2 regions of the Flocculibacter collagenilyticus genome follow, and region 2 is predicted to be linked to the other one. Evidence: predicted binding sites of a transcription regulator. Region 2 holds the regulator's gene; the other holds the start of a gene.
What was found. The regulator sigma-54, encoded in region 2, starts transcription at its own class of promoters, with help from an activator protein. The targets are predictions, from matches to a motif close to GTTGGCACGNNNNTNGNNT.
Positions count from the first base shown of each region.

Region 1: the regulator sigma-54 is predicted to act here: its motif matches at 4,672-4,690, upstream of fliS (flagellar export chaperone FliS).

Region 1 covers NZ_CP059888.1:2,808,455-2,816,417, reverse strand. Annotated here, with positions in the region: gene HUU81_RS12460 (cytidylyltransferase domain-containing protein) at 1-479, opposite strand, end outside; gene HUU81_RS12455 (aldo/keto reductase) at 517-1,443, opposite strand; gene pseC (UDP-4-amino-4,6-dideoxy-N-acetyl-beta-L-altrosamine transaminase) at 1,434-2,588, opposite strand; gene pseB (UDP-N-acetylglucosamine 4,6-dehydratase (inverting)) at 2,585-3,586, opposite strand; gene HUU81_RS12440 (hypothetical protein) at 3,884-4,216, opposite strand; gene fliS (flagellar export chaperone FliS) at 4,220-4,636, opposite strand; gene HUU81_RS12430 (flagellin N-terminal helical domain-containing protein) at 5,115-5,906, shown strand; gene HUU81_RS12425 (sigma-54 dependent transcriptional regulator) at 6,323-7,777, shown strand.
Region 2 covers NZ_CP059888.1:3,425,059-3,433,021, forward strand. Annotated here, with positions in the region: gene mgtE (magnesium transporter) at 1-75, opposite strand, end outside; gene HUU81_RS15185 (HPr family phosphocarrier protein) at 198-479, opposite strand; gene rapZ (RNase adapter RapZ) at 488-1,351, opposite strand; gene ptsN (PTS IIA-like nitrogen regulatory protein PtsN) at 1,472-1,921, opposite strand; gene hpf (ribosome hibernation promoting factor) at 1,942-2,229, opposite strand; gene HUU81_RS15205 (RNA polymerase factor sigma-54) at 2,257-3,747, opposite strand; gene lptB (LPS export ABC transporter ATP-binding protein) at 3,783-4,508, opposite strand; gene lptA (lipopolysaccharide transport periplasmic protein LptA) at 4,556-5,116, opposite strand; gene lptC (LPS export ABC transporter periplasmic protein LptC) at 5,142-5,711, opposite strand; gene kdsC (3-deoxy-manno-octulosonate-8-phosphatase KdsC) at 5,708-6,262, opposite strand; gene HUU81_RS15230 (KpsF/GutQ family sugar-phosphate isomerase) at 6,262-7,233, opposite strand; gene HUU81_RS15235 (calcium/sodium antiporter) at 7,265-7,963, opposite strand, start outside.

The DNA.
Region 1 (7,963 bases), 620 kb from region 2:
TTGGCTCGTTTTAATGCATCAAAGGTAAATACTTCTACATCTAACCCGTCGGGTAATGTAGGAGGGCAACAATTTGAGGTGTAATCGCTACCGTTTTCTATGTGGTGTTGAATCACTTGATCAATTAACTCTGGGTCAATTAATGGGCAGTCACCTGTAATCCTCACTATATGATGCTCGCTATTACCTGATGACGTGCTATTTAAATCACCTAAGTACAGTTCGGCACAACCATAAAAGCGTTTTAACACGTCATTCAAATCACCACGATAACACGCAATATTTAAATGTTTACACAACTTTGCCAGCTCGTCATCACTTGCTTCAGTAGAGGTGGCAACAACTAACTGCTCAATTAGCTTAGCTTGGCTAACACGTTCAAGCTGGCGGGCAAGCATCGGCTCTCCCAGTAATGGTTTGAGTACTTTGTGTGGTAATCTTGATGATGATGTTCTGGCTTGTACAATGGCTAGAATCATAGTTCTGGTTCGCTTATATTACGTATAAATGTAAGTGCTAATTTAGAGTCCAATTTGAGGGGATGATTAACCCCTCGTCATGCTGTTTAAATTGCGATAGATCTAACTTAGTTTTTGTAACGTCAGATTTTCCGCTTGCTTTAACAATTTCTTCAAGTTGTGTGTGATTGCAACAGCCTACTATGGTGACATCAATATATTCTTGTTGTTGAAGGAATCCGATTGCTGCTTCAAGTGGCGTGATGTTGTGCGCCTTAAGCTGACTAAAGTAGGTATCTAATATCGTGTTATAGGGGGCAAAATAATTGGGCCTACTGCTATTTGGTGCCGACTCGTTGGTCATCAGTAGTAGCCCTTGTAAAAATGCGGAACGAGTGTGTATTTCAATACCCGCGCGATGTGCCGCACTCAATAAATTATTATCCAGAAAACGTTGATCAAATACATTTAGAGGTACTTGAATAATATCGATCTTAAAATGATCAAGAAGGTAGTGAAGTTGTTCGGGGTTATATAATGATACGCCTATTTTATTACATAACCCTTGTTGTTTAAGTTCTAACAACTGGTGATAAATTGCAAGACGAGCACTTGAAGGCGGTGATGTAAGGTTATGAATTGGCATTAATGCATTGGCATCATGAAGCATCACCGCATGGAGGTGGTCTTGCTGCAACCTGTCTAAGCTGGCTCTGATTTGTTCTACAAAATCTGGAGATGCGCTGGTTACAGGTGGAATTTTAGTGACAACTTTAAAATTGCTGGTGGAATGATTGGTACTCTGTAACACTTGCCCTAGTCGCTGCTCGCTGTCACCGTAAGCTATAGCTGTATCAAGCACATCAATGCCGTTGTTAGCGGCGTATTGTAATAAGTGAAGGATTTGTTCTTCACTAACTTTACCTTCAGTATTTGAAACGCCGTAATCTAAGCCAAATTGTACGGTACCTAAGCCTAATTGCATGTCTGAACCGCATTAATAACTTCTTTAATAACAATATCTTGTTGTTCTGTTGTTAACTTAGGATATAAGGGTAGGCTAATTGCTTGTGCCGCATGTGTTTCTGCGTTTGGAAACATTCCTGTTGTAAAGCCTAGCCGGGTGAAATATGGCTGAGTATGGATAGGAATGTAATGTAAATTAACCCCGATACCTGCTTGCCTTAACTGCTTAAAAATCAGCTCATGACAATGTTGTGGTACCTTAATTACAAACAAATGATAGGCACTGTAACAATCTTCAGAAACGGTTAAACAGTCAATATCGGCTTGGTTGAACGCGGTCATATAGCGTGCTGCAATGTGATTTCGACGCGTAACATATTCATCGATACGACTAATCTGAGACAGCCCCAACGCGGCTTGCAGCTCAGTCATTCGATAATTAAAGCCTAATGTGACTTGTTCATACACCCAAGGTGCTGGATTTGATGCTGCCATTATCGATTCGTCGCGAGTTACCCCATGGCTACGTAACAGCATTAACTTTTGATGCAGTTCGGGCTTGTTAGTGAGCGCCATACCACCTTCTGCTGTCGTCACAATTTTTACGGGATGAAAGCTAAATACCGTAATGTCTGAGTATTTACAGCTACCTATTTTGGTATTTTGATAGCGCCCACCAATGGCATGTGAGGCATCTTCTATAATGGCAATATTATATTGCTTAGCTAAACCGCTAATTGCGGCCATATCACAACTTTGTCCAGCAAAATGCACAGGAATAATAACTTTAGGTAAGCGATTATGTTTTGCCGCCTGTTCAAGTTTATTCGATAAGGTTTGGATACACATATTGCCTGTTGTTGAGTCAATATCAACAAAGTCGACTTCTGCGCCACAATATAAAGCGCAGTTAGCAGAGGCAACAAATGAGTTAGGGCTGGTCCACACAATGTCTTTTTCAGTTACGCCCAACGCAAGACAAGCAATGTGCAACGCCGATGTCGCACTGTTTACCGCCACCGCGTACTCAGCATCACAATATTTAGCGATGGTTGCTTCGAACTCTGGTACCCGCGCGCCTTGAGTGATTAAATCAGAGGTGAGCGCTTCCATTACGGCATCAATATCCGCTTGCGTGATATCCTGTTTACCGTAGGGGATCATGCCATTGCCTTGTTATTGAAATCAGAAATTTCATCAACAGATAAGAAGTGCGGGTTAGTATCAGAGCTATATTCAAATCCTTCTGTCACCAGTTGCGCTTCTTCTTTAATGGCATTCACCGTGTAGTCATTGCTTCGACTGCTAAAACTTATCGTAGGCGCAATAACGTAATGATCAGCATACTCAAAGGTATGATAAGACAACTCACCTGGGCACATCACTTCATGGAGCTTCTCTCCTGGTCGAATGCCGATGACCTTTTGTTTAAGATGAGGAGCCATCGCTGTCGCTAAGTCAGTGATCTTAATTGAAGGGATTTTTGGGACGAAAATTTCACCACCATACATACGTTCAAAATTCTTTAAAACGAAGTCGACGCCATCTTGTAAACTTATCCAAAAGCGAGTCATATTCTCATGAGTAATTGGAAGTTCTGTTGCGCCATTATCAATAAGGTTTTGGAAGAATGGAACGACTGACCCACGGGAGCCTACTACATTGCCGTAACGCACCACGGCAAATTGTGTGTTATGGCCGCCTGCAATATTATTGGCAGCAACAAAAATTTTATCGGACGCCAATTTAGTTGCGCCATATAAGTTTATTGGATTAGCTGCTTTATCAGTAGAAAGCGCAATTACGCGTTTAACATCATTGTTCAGAGCTGCATCTATTACATTTTCTGCACCATTAATATTGGTTTTAACACACTCCATTGGGTTATATTCAGCGGCTGGTACTTGCTTCATTGCTGCGGCATGAATAACGTAATCAACGCCTCGCATTGCTCTATTTAAGCGATCTCGATCTCTAACATCACCAATAAAATAGCGCATACAGTCTTGGTTGAACACTTGTTGCATCTCAAACTGCTTAAGCTCGTCGCGAGAAAAAATGATAATCTTTTTGGGATTGTATCGACTTAATAAGGTTTGGGTATATTTTTTACCGAATGACCCCGTTCCGCCAGTAATTAAGATGGTTTTATTGTCAAACATAAGTGCCTCTATCCAACACAGTGAGTATTACTGATCCCAGCAAAATATGTGCCTATCAATAATTAGAGTCGACTGAGTTAAGTATTGTCTTAAAAATGCATACTTTATTTCACAAATGAAAGTGTATGATGAAGGTATTAATGACCTCATTTTACTCATTCAGTAATGAAAAAAATAAGTAACTCAGTTAATTGTAATGCTTTGATAATATATCAACTTCTGTAATGGTGAAAGTTTGAAAGCGCTTTCACCACTAGCAGAAGGTTAATATGTATGAGAATTGTGCAAGTTAGCTCATTAAGCGGTAAATAACTGATATTCCTTTACCACTTTTGTATTGCTTTTATGCTTAAGGAGTTGCTGGCGTATTTCGTTTTTACGAGTCAAATACTTGACGAAAACAATGTTGAATTCTTCGTGCAGCGCTTCAAGTGTCGGCTTGTTTTCAATCAACCAATCTTGCTCGGTTGTTTCAAACAACACATGAAACAAATCTTTCTGCTCAGCAATTTTATCATTCACTTCTTCAACTGCATCTTCCGCTAACGCAGAAAGTAACTGTGCGTTAATGGCATCAATTTGTTGAACGATGTTTTCTGGCAGAGTAGGGAAAGTTGATACATTCATCATGGATTAACCGTTTACTGCTTTCTGGGTTAAAAACTCTTCCTTAACGTCGTGCGGGATAGCTTCCCAGCCTTCTTTAATATTTCGCATAATTTCAATAACTACATCTAATAGTTCAGTAGAGTTATTTAAATTAGCTTCTAATAACGTACGTTGTGCATAATCATAAAGATTGTAAAGGTTGTTAGAAACATCACCACCATCATTCATATTCAAGCTATCTTGTAATGCACCTACCAAAGTAATTGAGTCGGAAATTAATTTCCCCTTTTGCTCAGTGTCGTTACGCTCTATATGCGCTTTGGCACCTGATAACTTGCCGATGATGTTAGTTAATACAATTGTGATAAGCTCATACGGGTTAGCGTTTGCAGCCGCATTGATTTTCATTGCTTTGTATTTTTGAATTGATGCTCTAGACATAATGTTTAACTTCCTCAAACCATAATCAATATTTAAAGCAAAATTCGAGCCATATAATAACCCTATTGCTGTAAAACTAGGTGCTCGCCTCGTTAAAACCTAATGTTATTCTCAGTGAACATAAATAGTATCTGCATAAATCTGAAAATCTTTAGGCATTTTATGCAATAAAAATATAACTCTATGATCTTATAATAATTAAGTTGAATGATTTTTGTACTATTAAATATCCAAAGTAAAAAGTCTCAATGGTCCATGAATCAGTATCTATTTATTGATAAGTTACTTTCATTAACCTCTTTAAATATAGTTCTTTTCGGCATATGAAGACAGTTTTACCAAGTTAGCGGTTGGTTAAAATTTGAGCGGAAACTATACTTGTGATAAAATGCACAAGCTTTTCAGGGCTTGAGGTGAGTAATTCAATTTATTGCTATGGCTTTGGGCTGACTTTTAATGATTGAGACAGGAGCTAACAATGAAAATTGGTGGTAACAGTAATGCACCAGCATTAACGCAATTTCAGGAAAATCAGAAAAAGATTTTTCAACAATTGGCTTCTGGGCTAAGAATTAATCAAGCCAAAGATGATGCCGCAGGGTTACAAATAGCTAATAGGTTAACGTCTGAAGTTAATGGCTTGAATATGGCAATGCGTAACGCTAATGATGGCATTTCGTACGCACAAGTGGCCGAAGGGGCATTGTCGAGTGTGGGTGACGCAGTAGGGCGAATTGAGGAGCTTTCAATTCGAGCGGCTAATGGGTCATTATCTGCTTCTGATCGCAAAGCGATTCAGCAGGAAATTAGTCACTTACAAGAGCACGTTGGCGATGTTTATAAGAATACACGTTTTGGCGATCAGCAAATCTTCTCTGGTGGTTCATTATCTTTCCAAGTTGGTGCTCAAAGCGGTCAAACCGTTGACCTTGCAGTAGGTGGTGAAGGGGTTAGTGCGTTACAAAGTATTGATGTGAGTACCGCTGCTGGTGCACAAGAAGCTATTGAAATAGCACAAGCTGCCCGTGACGAAGTGAGCTCATCCAGAGCTAATTTAGGCGCATTCCAAAATCGCTTAGGCAGTACCATTAATAATTTGTCTCAAACAGCAATTAACACTGAAGAAGCAAGAAGCAGAATACAAGATACTGATTATGCGAGAGCTACGTCAGAGCTAGTTAATCAGCAAATTCAAGATCAAAGTGCGATTGCAATGCAGGCTCAAGCTAATGCAAATCAGGGGCAAATATTAGGGTTGTTAGATTTCTAATCCTCAACCTTCTCAATTTTCTTTGGGGCTAGTTGCTAGCCCCCCCCCTAAGCTCTTGGATGAGCTCATAAACGTATACAATTAACAGAGCTAGTAACATTGCTGCTACGATATACAAAATATTGATTTAAAGCAGGATATTATAGAAGTCGTATCTACCTGTGATGAGTTCGCTGATATTTCTTTCCCCTTTATACCCACTTTAAAATTTGTATGTTGTTATAGTAAGATTTATGTAAATTCGTGGCTCGTTACTTTACGAATTCAACATCCAATACATATCGATAAACCATAGCCAGTCAATAGTTAGTCAATTTTTTGAACAAACGTCAAAATACTGCCATAAATTTCTTGCTTAAATGGAATTGCGTTTTACAATTAAAAACATACTGTTAAGCACTTAGGTTGTACAATCTATGCAAAATATTCGTCGTGTAGTGATATTAGATGAAAACACAGCGAGGGCTGAAAGGCTGGCTGTCTCACTGTCTTTTATCGGCGAAAAAAATGAATGTATTTCAATTGATGAAGTTTCAACTGCGTGTGAACCAGCAAATGCTGTTACTGCGTTTGTGTTAGGCGCACTTACTTCTGGTGAGCATGCGCAGCTTATCCGTGAAAACCCTGAAGTTCCTTTTGTGGTAATAGGTGAAACGCTAAAAGAGTTAATGGAAATACCAAATGTTATTGGTATTCTAGGCGAGCCATTCAATTATGCCGTTGCAACACAGCTATTGCACGACTGCCAAGAGTATCGCCGACTTATTCCCACCCAAAAACATCGTAATGATGCTGCCAAATTCTCTGGTTTGATTGGCCATACCCCCTGTATGAAAGAGATCCGATTTTTGATTCAGCAGGTAGCTACTACCGACGCAAATGTATTGATTTTGGGGGATTCTGGAACAGGAAAAGAGGTTGTTGCGCGGAACATTCATTTATTGTCTAAACGCAGTAACGGCCCGTTTGTGCCTGTTAACTGTGGTGCAATACCGGGTGAGTTATTAGAAAGTGAATTATTCGGTCATGAAAAAGGGGCTTTTACAGGGGCTATTTCTGCGAGGAAAGGTAGGTTTGAACTAGCGCAAGGTGGCACACTCTTTTTAGACGAAATCGGTGATATGCCGCTGCAAATGCAAGTGAAGTTATTGCGTGTGCTGCAAGAGCGTATTTATGAGCGCGTAGGGGGCACAAAAGCGATCAATGCCGATGTCAGAATTTTGGCGGCAACGCATCGTAGTTTAGAGCAAATGATTGAAAGCGGGAAATTCAGAGAAGACCTTTATTACCGATTGAATGTATTCCCTATTGAAACGCCGTCGTTACAAGAGCGCGCTGACGATATCCCCATGTTAATTGATGAGCTATTAAAGCGTTTAGACTCTGAGATGACTCAGGCACTTAAGTTTACCGATCGCGCCCTAGAATCTTTAAAAATGCATCAATGGTCTGGTAACGTGCGCGAATTATCCAACTTAGTTGAGCGGATGGCGATAATGTATCCTAGCCAAGTCATTGATGTAACGGAACTACCAAGAAAATACCAGCACATAGATGTTGATGCCTATGTACCAGAATATCCAGATGAAATTGCTGAACATAATGCATTAATGGATTTATTCAGTGATGCTTCTGAAGATGAAATCGAAAATGAAAACATTAGTGATGTATCAGACGCAATAAATTTAGGGTTATTGCCACCAGAAGGTATTAACCTTAAAGAGCACCTTGCTGATTTAGAGGTTAGCTTTATCACTCAGGCGCTTGATCAACATGATTATGTGGTGGCGCGCGCAGCTGACGTACTAGGGTTGCGAAGAACAACATTAGTAGAGAAAATGAAAAAATATAATTTAGTAAAAGACGAGTAAGTAGTTTCTTACGCGTCTTTTTTGCTTAAAAAACCACCGTCAAACTCTAGTCACTTTAATTTTTACTATTTTTTTAGTGCTTAATCTTACTTCGTTTTACTCCGTAACTACCTGTTTAATTTAGTAAAACTCTACTTGGCATAAAACGTGTATTAGTCATGCTAGTTTAGATTTTTTAATGGTGTA
Region 2 (7,963 bases):
CATACCACTACTAAGAGCAGCGTTTACTTCTCTTATTTGTAGTTTGGCATATTCACGTTCTAGCGTTTCAGGCATCTATTAAGCTCTTATTATGGGAACAAGCAAGGTGTTGATTTAACTATAATAAGCAATGATAACGTATTGATTATAGTTTATCAGTATTTAAAAAAGTGAATTTTGTTTGGAAGAAAAGAGAATTATTCAGATTCGTCAAAGTTATCGTCAACCAATGCTTCTAATGCTTCTAATGCTTCACGAGCATCAGGACCAGAGCACTTCACCTCGATGTTTTTACCTTGGCTGCTTTCTAGCATTAATAAGCCCATAATGCTATCGGCCGATGCTGACTTATCTTCTTGTTGGATAAGAATTGTTGCGTCATATTGCTGAGCCAACTTAACGACTTTAGAAGCCGCCCGTGCATGCAAGCCGAGTTTGTTTTTTATTAATAGTCGTTTAGATAACTCAGGCTGAGGCATAATGTTTTTTACTCTGAAGGCGTTTCATGACGGCTTAATTCACGATGTTGAATTTGCACGTCAGATTTTAGTTTACGATAAATATTGGCCAATGTTTCTGCAATAAATACCGAGCGATGTTGTCCGCCAGTACAGCCAATGGCAACGGTAAGGTAACTACGATTATTACGTTCTAAGTGCGGTAGCCAAGTACTCAAAAAGCTATTTACTTGCCAAACTAGCTTGGTCACTAGCGGTTGCGTGGATAAGTAGTCAATGACGGGCTGATCTAATCCAGTTAGCGGTTTCAGATCTGGCTCCCAATGGGGGTTAGGTAAAAAGCGTACATCAAACACATAATCTGCATCTTTAGGAATACCGTATTTAAAGCCAAATGACTGAAAAATGATAACTAAGTCATTACTTTTTTTACCTAGGATCCGTTCTTTTACCGTTTCAGCTAACTGATGAACCGTTAACTGAGTGGTATCAATGTATAAATCGGCCCTGCCTGCTAATGGCTCTAACAGTACTTTTTCTTGTTTGATGGCTTTTTCTAAACTCATCGACTGCTTAGAAAGCGGGTGTAATCGCCTCGTTTCACTAAACCGTTGAATTAGAATATCTTCTTCAGCATCTAAATATAAAACACTTAAGGTTACCGAAGTAGGCAAGTAATCTAGAATATCGCTTAATTCATCCGCTTCTTCAGGAAAATTACGTACATCAACACTCACAGCAACTGTTTCATATCGATCATTTAAAGAGTGCGCTAAGGCTGGAAGTAAATTAACAGGAATATTATCAACGCAATAATAGCCCAAGTCCTCTAACACCCTAAGTGCTACAGTTTTCCCTGAACCAGAACGACCGCTAATAATGATAATTTTCATAAAAATTAAGCTACCTTAATTGTTAATTTACCTTCTTTCTTTGAATTACTTTAATCTAAGGTTATGACTATTTAAATACAGCGCTCTAAAATAGCTATAACTGAATACGTATCAGCACGGCTAATTGGATGTCATAATCTCAAATAACTCTTGATCAGTATCGGCTTTGCGCAATCTTTTCACCATACTTTTATCGTCAAGCATGCTAGCAACGGCTGACAACGTACTTAAATGTTCTTTACATTGCTCTTCGGGTACTAACAGTGCAAAAAATACATCAACTGGCTTTTGATCGATTGAGTCGTATTGGATCGGATTTTTACTTACTAAAAAAATTGCGACCGTTTTTTGCGTATTCTTCAAGCGGCCATGGGGAATAGCAATTCCTTTACCAATCCCGGTACTGCCTAGCTTTTCTCTTGCCATTAAACTGTCCAAAATTTCATGTTGGCTAATATCAGGCAGTTTAGTGTGTGCCAATTGGCTAATGTACTCTAAAATACGTTTCTTGCTATTAAAAAGGACTGCACATTTTGTGCAGTCCTCAGACATCAAAGTTTTAAAAGACATATTACAATAACTATTCTTTTTTAGTGGCTTGAAAGTTTTTCCTTATGTTTAATGACTTGTCGGTCTAGCTTGTCAATCAACCCATCTATCGCCGCATACATATCGTCGTGAGTGGCTGTGGCAAACAACTCTCCGCCATTAACATGGAGTTTTGCTTCCGCTTTTTGCATTAACTTTTCGGAATCCAAAATAACGTGAACATTATTGATATGATCAAAATGTCGCTCTAATTTGGAAAATTTATTATCTACATAATCTTTTATCGACGAAGTGGCATTAACGTGACGGCAAGTTAAATTGATTTGCATAAGCACTTTCCTTCTTTCATCAAGAGCTTACAGTAAGCTCTTTCTTTGGTTAGATGGAGGGATAGACAAAGACTCACGATACTTCGCAATCGTACGTCTTGCTACCTTAATACCTTGATCAGCCATAATTTCTGCAATCTTACTATCACTCAATGGCTTCGCCGCATTTTCTGCAGAGACTAATTTTTTAATCAACGCTCTGATCGCTGTTGATGAACACTCGCCGCCGTTTTCAGTACTTACATGGCTTGAAAAAAAGTACTTAAGCTCAAAAATGCCGCGTGGTGTATGCATATATTTCTGCGTTGTCACACGTGAAATGGTTGATTCATGCATATCTACCATTTCTGCCACATCGTTCAATACCATTGGCTTCATGGCCTCGTCACCATACTCAAAAAATGCCTGTTGCTGCTGCACAATACAATTCGCAACTTTGAGTAAGGTATCGTTTCTACTTTCCAAACTTTTGATAAACCATTTTGCATCTTGTAAATGAGAACGAATAAATTGCGTATCCGTAGATGACTTACTGGTTTTAGACAACGCCGCGTATTGCTGGTTAATAGTAACTTTCGGCATTGAGTCTGGATTTAATTCTACAATCCAACGGCCTTTTTTCTTCACGACTGATACGTCTGGAATAACATATTGCGGTTGTTCAGTAATCACCGCACTGGCTGGCCTTGGATTAAGGCTATGGATAAGTTGCATAACCTCTTTTAGCTGATGCTCTTTAAGCTTAGTCTTTCTTTGTAAAGTACGATAGTCACGATTACCTAATAAATCGATATATTCGTTCACAATGGTTTTTGCGTCAGACAAATAAGGCGTATCGTTGCTAAATTGACCTAACTGAATCAGCATACATTCTTTTAAACTGCGGGCTCCCACACCTAATGGGTCCATTAATTGAATACGCTTTAGTACTACTTCAACCTCATCAAGCTCTACATCGTCATCGCCTAAGCTATTCAGAATATCTTCTGTAGTAACTGATAAATAGCCTGAATCGTCAATCGCTTCAATTATCGCCATGGCGATCGTTTCATCTGTAGGGCTAAACCGGGTTAGCCTAACTTGCCATAAAATATGATCTTGAATATTATCGGTCGTTTCACCTTGAAAAACCATATCATCATTGTCGCTAGCACCAGACACTGACGCCACCGGCGCTGCACTAATATACTCATCCCATGAACTATCAACAGGCAGCTCGTCCGACATATTCTCTTGTTGAACCGCTTCCGTTGTATCCATTTCTTTTACCTCTGAAAACGTCATGTCTTCAGCTTCACCATTGGCATCTTGTTTGGTGGTTCCGTCGTTGCTGTCGCTCACTTGTTCAGGCGATGAGCCATGATCTTCTTCCACTTCAAGGAGTGGATTACTGTCTAAGGCTTCTTGAATTTCTTGTTGCAAATCTAACGTCGATAATTGCAAGAGACGAATAGCCTGTTGCAATTGTGGGGTCATGGTCAACTGTTGACCAATTTTTAACTGTAAAGACTGCCTCATAAAATCCGATAAATTCCTTTAACTAATTAACTTAACTATAGCGTGAATTGCTCACCTAGGTATACATCTCTTACGGTCTGATTTGCTAACACTTGCTCAGGTGTACCATTCGCAATTAATTCACCATGGCTCACAATGTATGCATGCTCACACACGTCTAGTGTTTCTCGTACATTGTGATCAGTAATTAATACTCCAATGCCTTTATTCTTTAAATGCTGGATAATCTTTTTGATGTCTAATACTGAAATTGGGTCGACCCCTGCAAACGGCTCATCCAATAAAATAAATTTGGGATTAGCGGCCAATGCACGAGCAATTTCTACACGACGACGCTCTCCGCCAGACAAGCTCATGCCTAGGCTATCGCGAATGTGACCAATATTGAATTCTTCTAACAACCCATCTAGCGCTTCTTCGCGCGTTATTCGGGTTAAATCGCGGCGAGTTTGCAAAATGGCCATGATATTGTCATAAACGCTAAGTTTTCTGAAAATAGATGCTTCTTGCGGCAAATAGCCAATGCCTTCTCGTGCTCTTGCATGCATTGGTTCCAATGTTAAATCTTGGTCTGCAAGCACAATGCGCCCCCGATCAGATGGTACCAACCCCACAATCATATAAAATGTAGTTGTTTTACCTGCTCCGTTCGGCCCTAACAAGCCAACTATGCTGCCAGCTGCAACATCGATACTTACATCGCGAACAACTTGACGACCTTTGTAACTTTTTGCCAGATTTTGTGCTGATAATATTGTCATTGATTCACTTATTTGTTTCGTAAACTTTTCTCAATTTTCATCAAAAGTTATGGCGTTTCAATTTTCGACTCTTCAGGTGCTTCCTTGTTCACGCTTTCATCTTTAGCGTTGGTTTCTTCTGTCTTATTTTTGTCTTGAACGCTTTTAGCCTCAATATCTTCTGTAGTAAAAATGGTGGTTACACGTGAAGATTTGTTTTCTTGTTGGCTGGTTGCATCTAATTTTTGCGCTTCTAAGTCATACTCAATCACGTCGCCCTTAACTAGGCTGTCGTTTTGCTTTAGCTGCGCGGCGCCTTTTAACGCTAGGTGGCGCGCTGCACGCTTATAAATAATTTCATCGGCCTGCGCTGTGATTACTCTGCCGTCATCCAACGTTTGTTCGTAGGTTGCAGGGCTTCCCTTCGCAGTAAACACTTCTTTGCCTTTACCTTGCTTAGCATTCGCTTTTAGTTCGTCAGCATGAATAATAAGCGAGCCTTGTTTAATAATAACGTTACCAACAAAGTTCACGGTGTCATTTTTAATATCAACACTTTGTGTGTCGGCATCCACATTTACAGGTTTTTTGAAATCTTCAATCGTGGCATTGGCCATGTTTGACAACATTAGGCTAGCCAATATAAGTGAGATACTAATTCTTTTCATTTTCATTATGATATACAGTTCTTACATGGTTAATTAGTTTAAACGATTTGCTATACAGATTTGCCCGCAACCCTTTGCCTTTCATGACAAATTGATCGCCCAACATTTCAACATCTTGATCCGACAACATCGTTTTTTGTACAAAAGATACTTCTATATATTCGGCATTAATTGTTTTTAAATAACTATCTTGATTTAAACTAGTAGCGACTACGTTATTGTCTAACTCAATTCTGTCATCAAACAATACCGCTTCATCGGCGCGAATTTGCCAATGGTTTTGTTCGTTATGGTCGTAAATGGTAAATAACGCATTATAAAAGCGCGTAAACCCTAGCTCTTGATAGTGCGCCATTCGCTCAGACCGAATTTTATGACTCAAGCGGCCATCAGGCGCATACATTGAGTGCACCAACGAGGCAGCGGTATAGTCTGGGTTAAAATCAGACTCCACTTCAGGTTGACTAGTTAACGGCGTGGTTTTCATGTACGGCAACCACATTAGCGCCATCACCACTAAAAATACGAGTATTAATAGCACTCGTAGTTTACTCATGCACTCGTACCACTGTAACGATTAAACTTATCTTGGCTAATTAAAATTAAATCTGACAACTCTCTGACCGCGCCAAAGCCACCATTCAATTTGGTAATATACTTAGCGCCCATGCTAACGAGGGGATGAGCATCTTGCACTGCAACACCCAACCCAACCTGCTTAATTAGCAGTAAGTCAGGAAAATCATCACCAATATAGGCCACTTGTGCATCAGTCAGTTGGTACTTCTGTAACAACTCTTGATAAGCAACTTGTTTATTTTCACAGCCTTGATAGATGTCTGTAACACCCAGTGCCGTCATTCTTTTTTCAACAATCCTTGAGTTACGCCCAGTAATAACCGCCACAGCGATATTCTCATTAAGCAGGGCTTTTACGCCATACCCATCACGGGTATGAAAGGCTTTTAGCTCTTCCCCATCATTGCCTAAATAAATTCGACCATCTGAGAACACCCCGTCTACGTCACATATTACTAATTTTACTTGTTTCGCTGCATTAGCAACGTCATCAGTTACTAACTGATACATTGTTTCGAATAAATTCATTAAATGACTCCTGCATTTAATAAGTCGTGCATATTCATTGCACCTACAGGTTTATTATTGGCATCCACAATCATCAGACCGTTGATCTTTTTATCTTGCATTAATTTTAGTGCTTCTGCGGCAAGCATTGAAGGCTGAGCAGTTACACAGCCTTGGGTCATAACGTCACCAATCAGCGTGTTATGGAAGTCGACTTTTTGATCTAAAATGCGACGTAAATCACCATCTGTAAATAAGCCTATCAGCTCGCCAGTTTTATCTAATACACCAGTCATCCCTAAGCCTTTTTGGGTGATCTCCATCAGGGCTTCTTTTACAGTGGCAGTACTTTTTACTAATGGCACTTGCATACCTTGATGCATCACATCGCTTAAACGTAATAATAGTCGCTTACCTAAGCTACCGCCCGGATGAGAAAGCGCAAAGTCATTTTCAGTAAACCCTCTTGCTTCAAGTAATGAAACGGCAAGTGCGTCACCCATTACCAAGGTTGCAGTAGTTGAGGCTGTCGGTGCTAAACCTAAAGGGCACGCTTCCTGTTCTACTTTAATACATAAGTGAATATCAGATAATTTGGCTAATGATGATTGCGGCGCCCCTGTCATGGCAATTAAGGTAGCACCAATACGTTTAATAACAGGGGTAATGGTCAGTACTTCTTGGGTTTCGCCTGAATTAGAAATCGCTAAAATCACATCTTGCTGTGTGATCATTCCCAAGTCACCGTGGCTCGCTTCACCTGGGTGCACAGAAAAGGCAGGGGTGCCAGTACTGGCTAAGGTTGCCGCAATTTTATTACCAATATGACCCGACTTTCCCATACCAATGACAATAATTCGTCCTTGACAAGCAAGCATACACTCACACGCCTGAACAAAATCAGCATCTATATACTTAGCAATATTTTCTATTGCCTTTTTTTCTATTTCGATCACTTTTTTAGCTGAGGTAATAAATGTACTTTCTGGCATGGTGAACGTTCTCTGACACAATAAATTTAAACTAGCTTAATGTTAAAAAAATTAATGCTTGATACCCAATAAAACACGACAGCATCACTGCACCTTCAAAGCGGTTTATTCTTCGACGGCCTCTAAAACGTAATGACATTAATACTAACATTAGGGTTGCACCAATCATTATCAATGCATCTCGGCTACCTGCACTTGGATCTATGGCAGAAGGGTTGATTAAACCCGCTATACTTAACACGGCTAAAATATTAAAAATGTTTGAGCCAATAATATTACCAATGGCTAAATCATCTTCATTTTTCATCACACCTGCAATACTTGCCGCGAGTTCGGGTAGGCTGGTGCCAATTGCAATAATGGTAAGCCCGATGACTAAGTCACTCATGCCAAAATATTTTGCGATATCGGTAGCCGCATCAACCAAAATGGTTGAACTTAACGGTAATAGAATAATACCAAGCACCACCCAGAAGATGGCGTTTTTATTACTAACACCTTCAGGAATTTCGTCTTCTGCCTCGTCTAAAAATAAATCTGTACCTTTATTCTGATTACTATTTCTGTTGCGCATTGCAATAATCATCAAGCCACCAATAAACAGTGCAAATGCAATAGCGAGTGCCGCGCCTTCATTGAAAGAAAAATAATTATCTTGAATAAACCACCATGCCAATACAGAAACCGCCAATACTATGGGTAATTCACGATAGACAGTACTGGAAGAGAT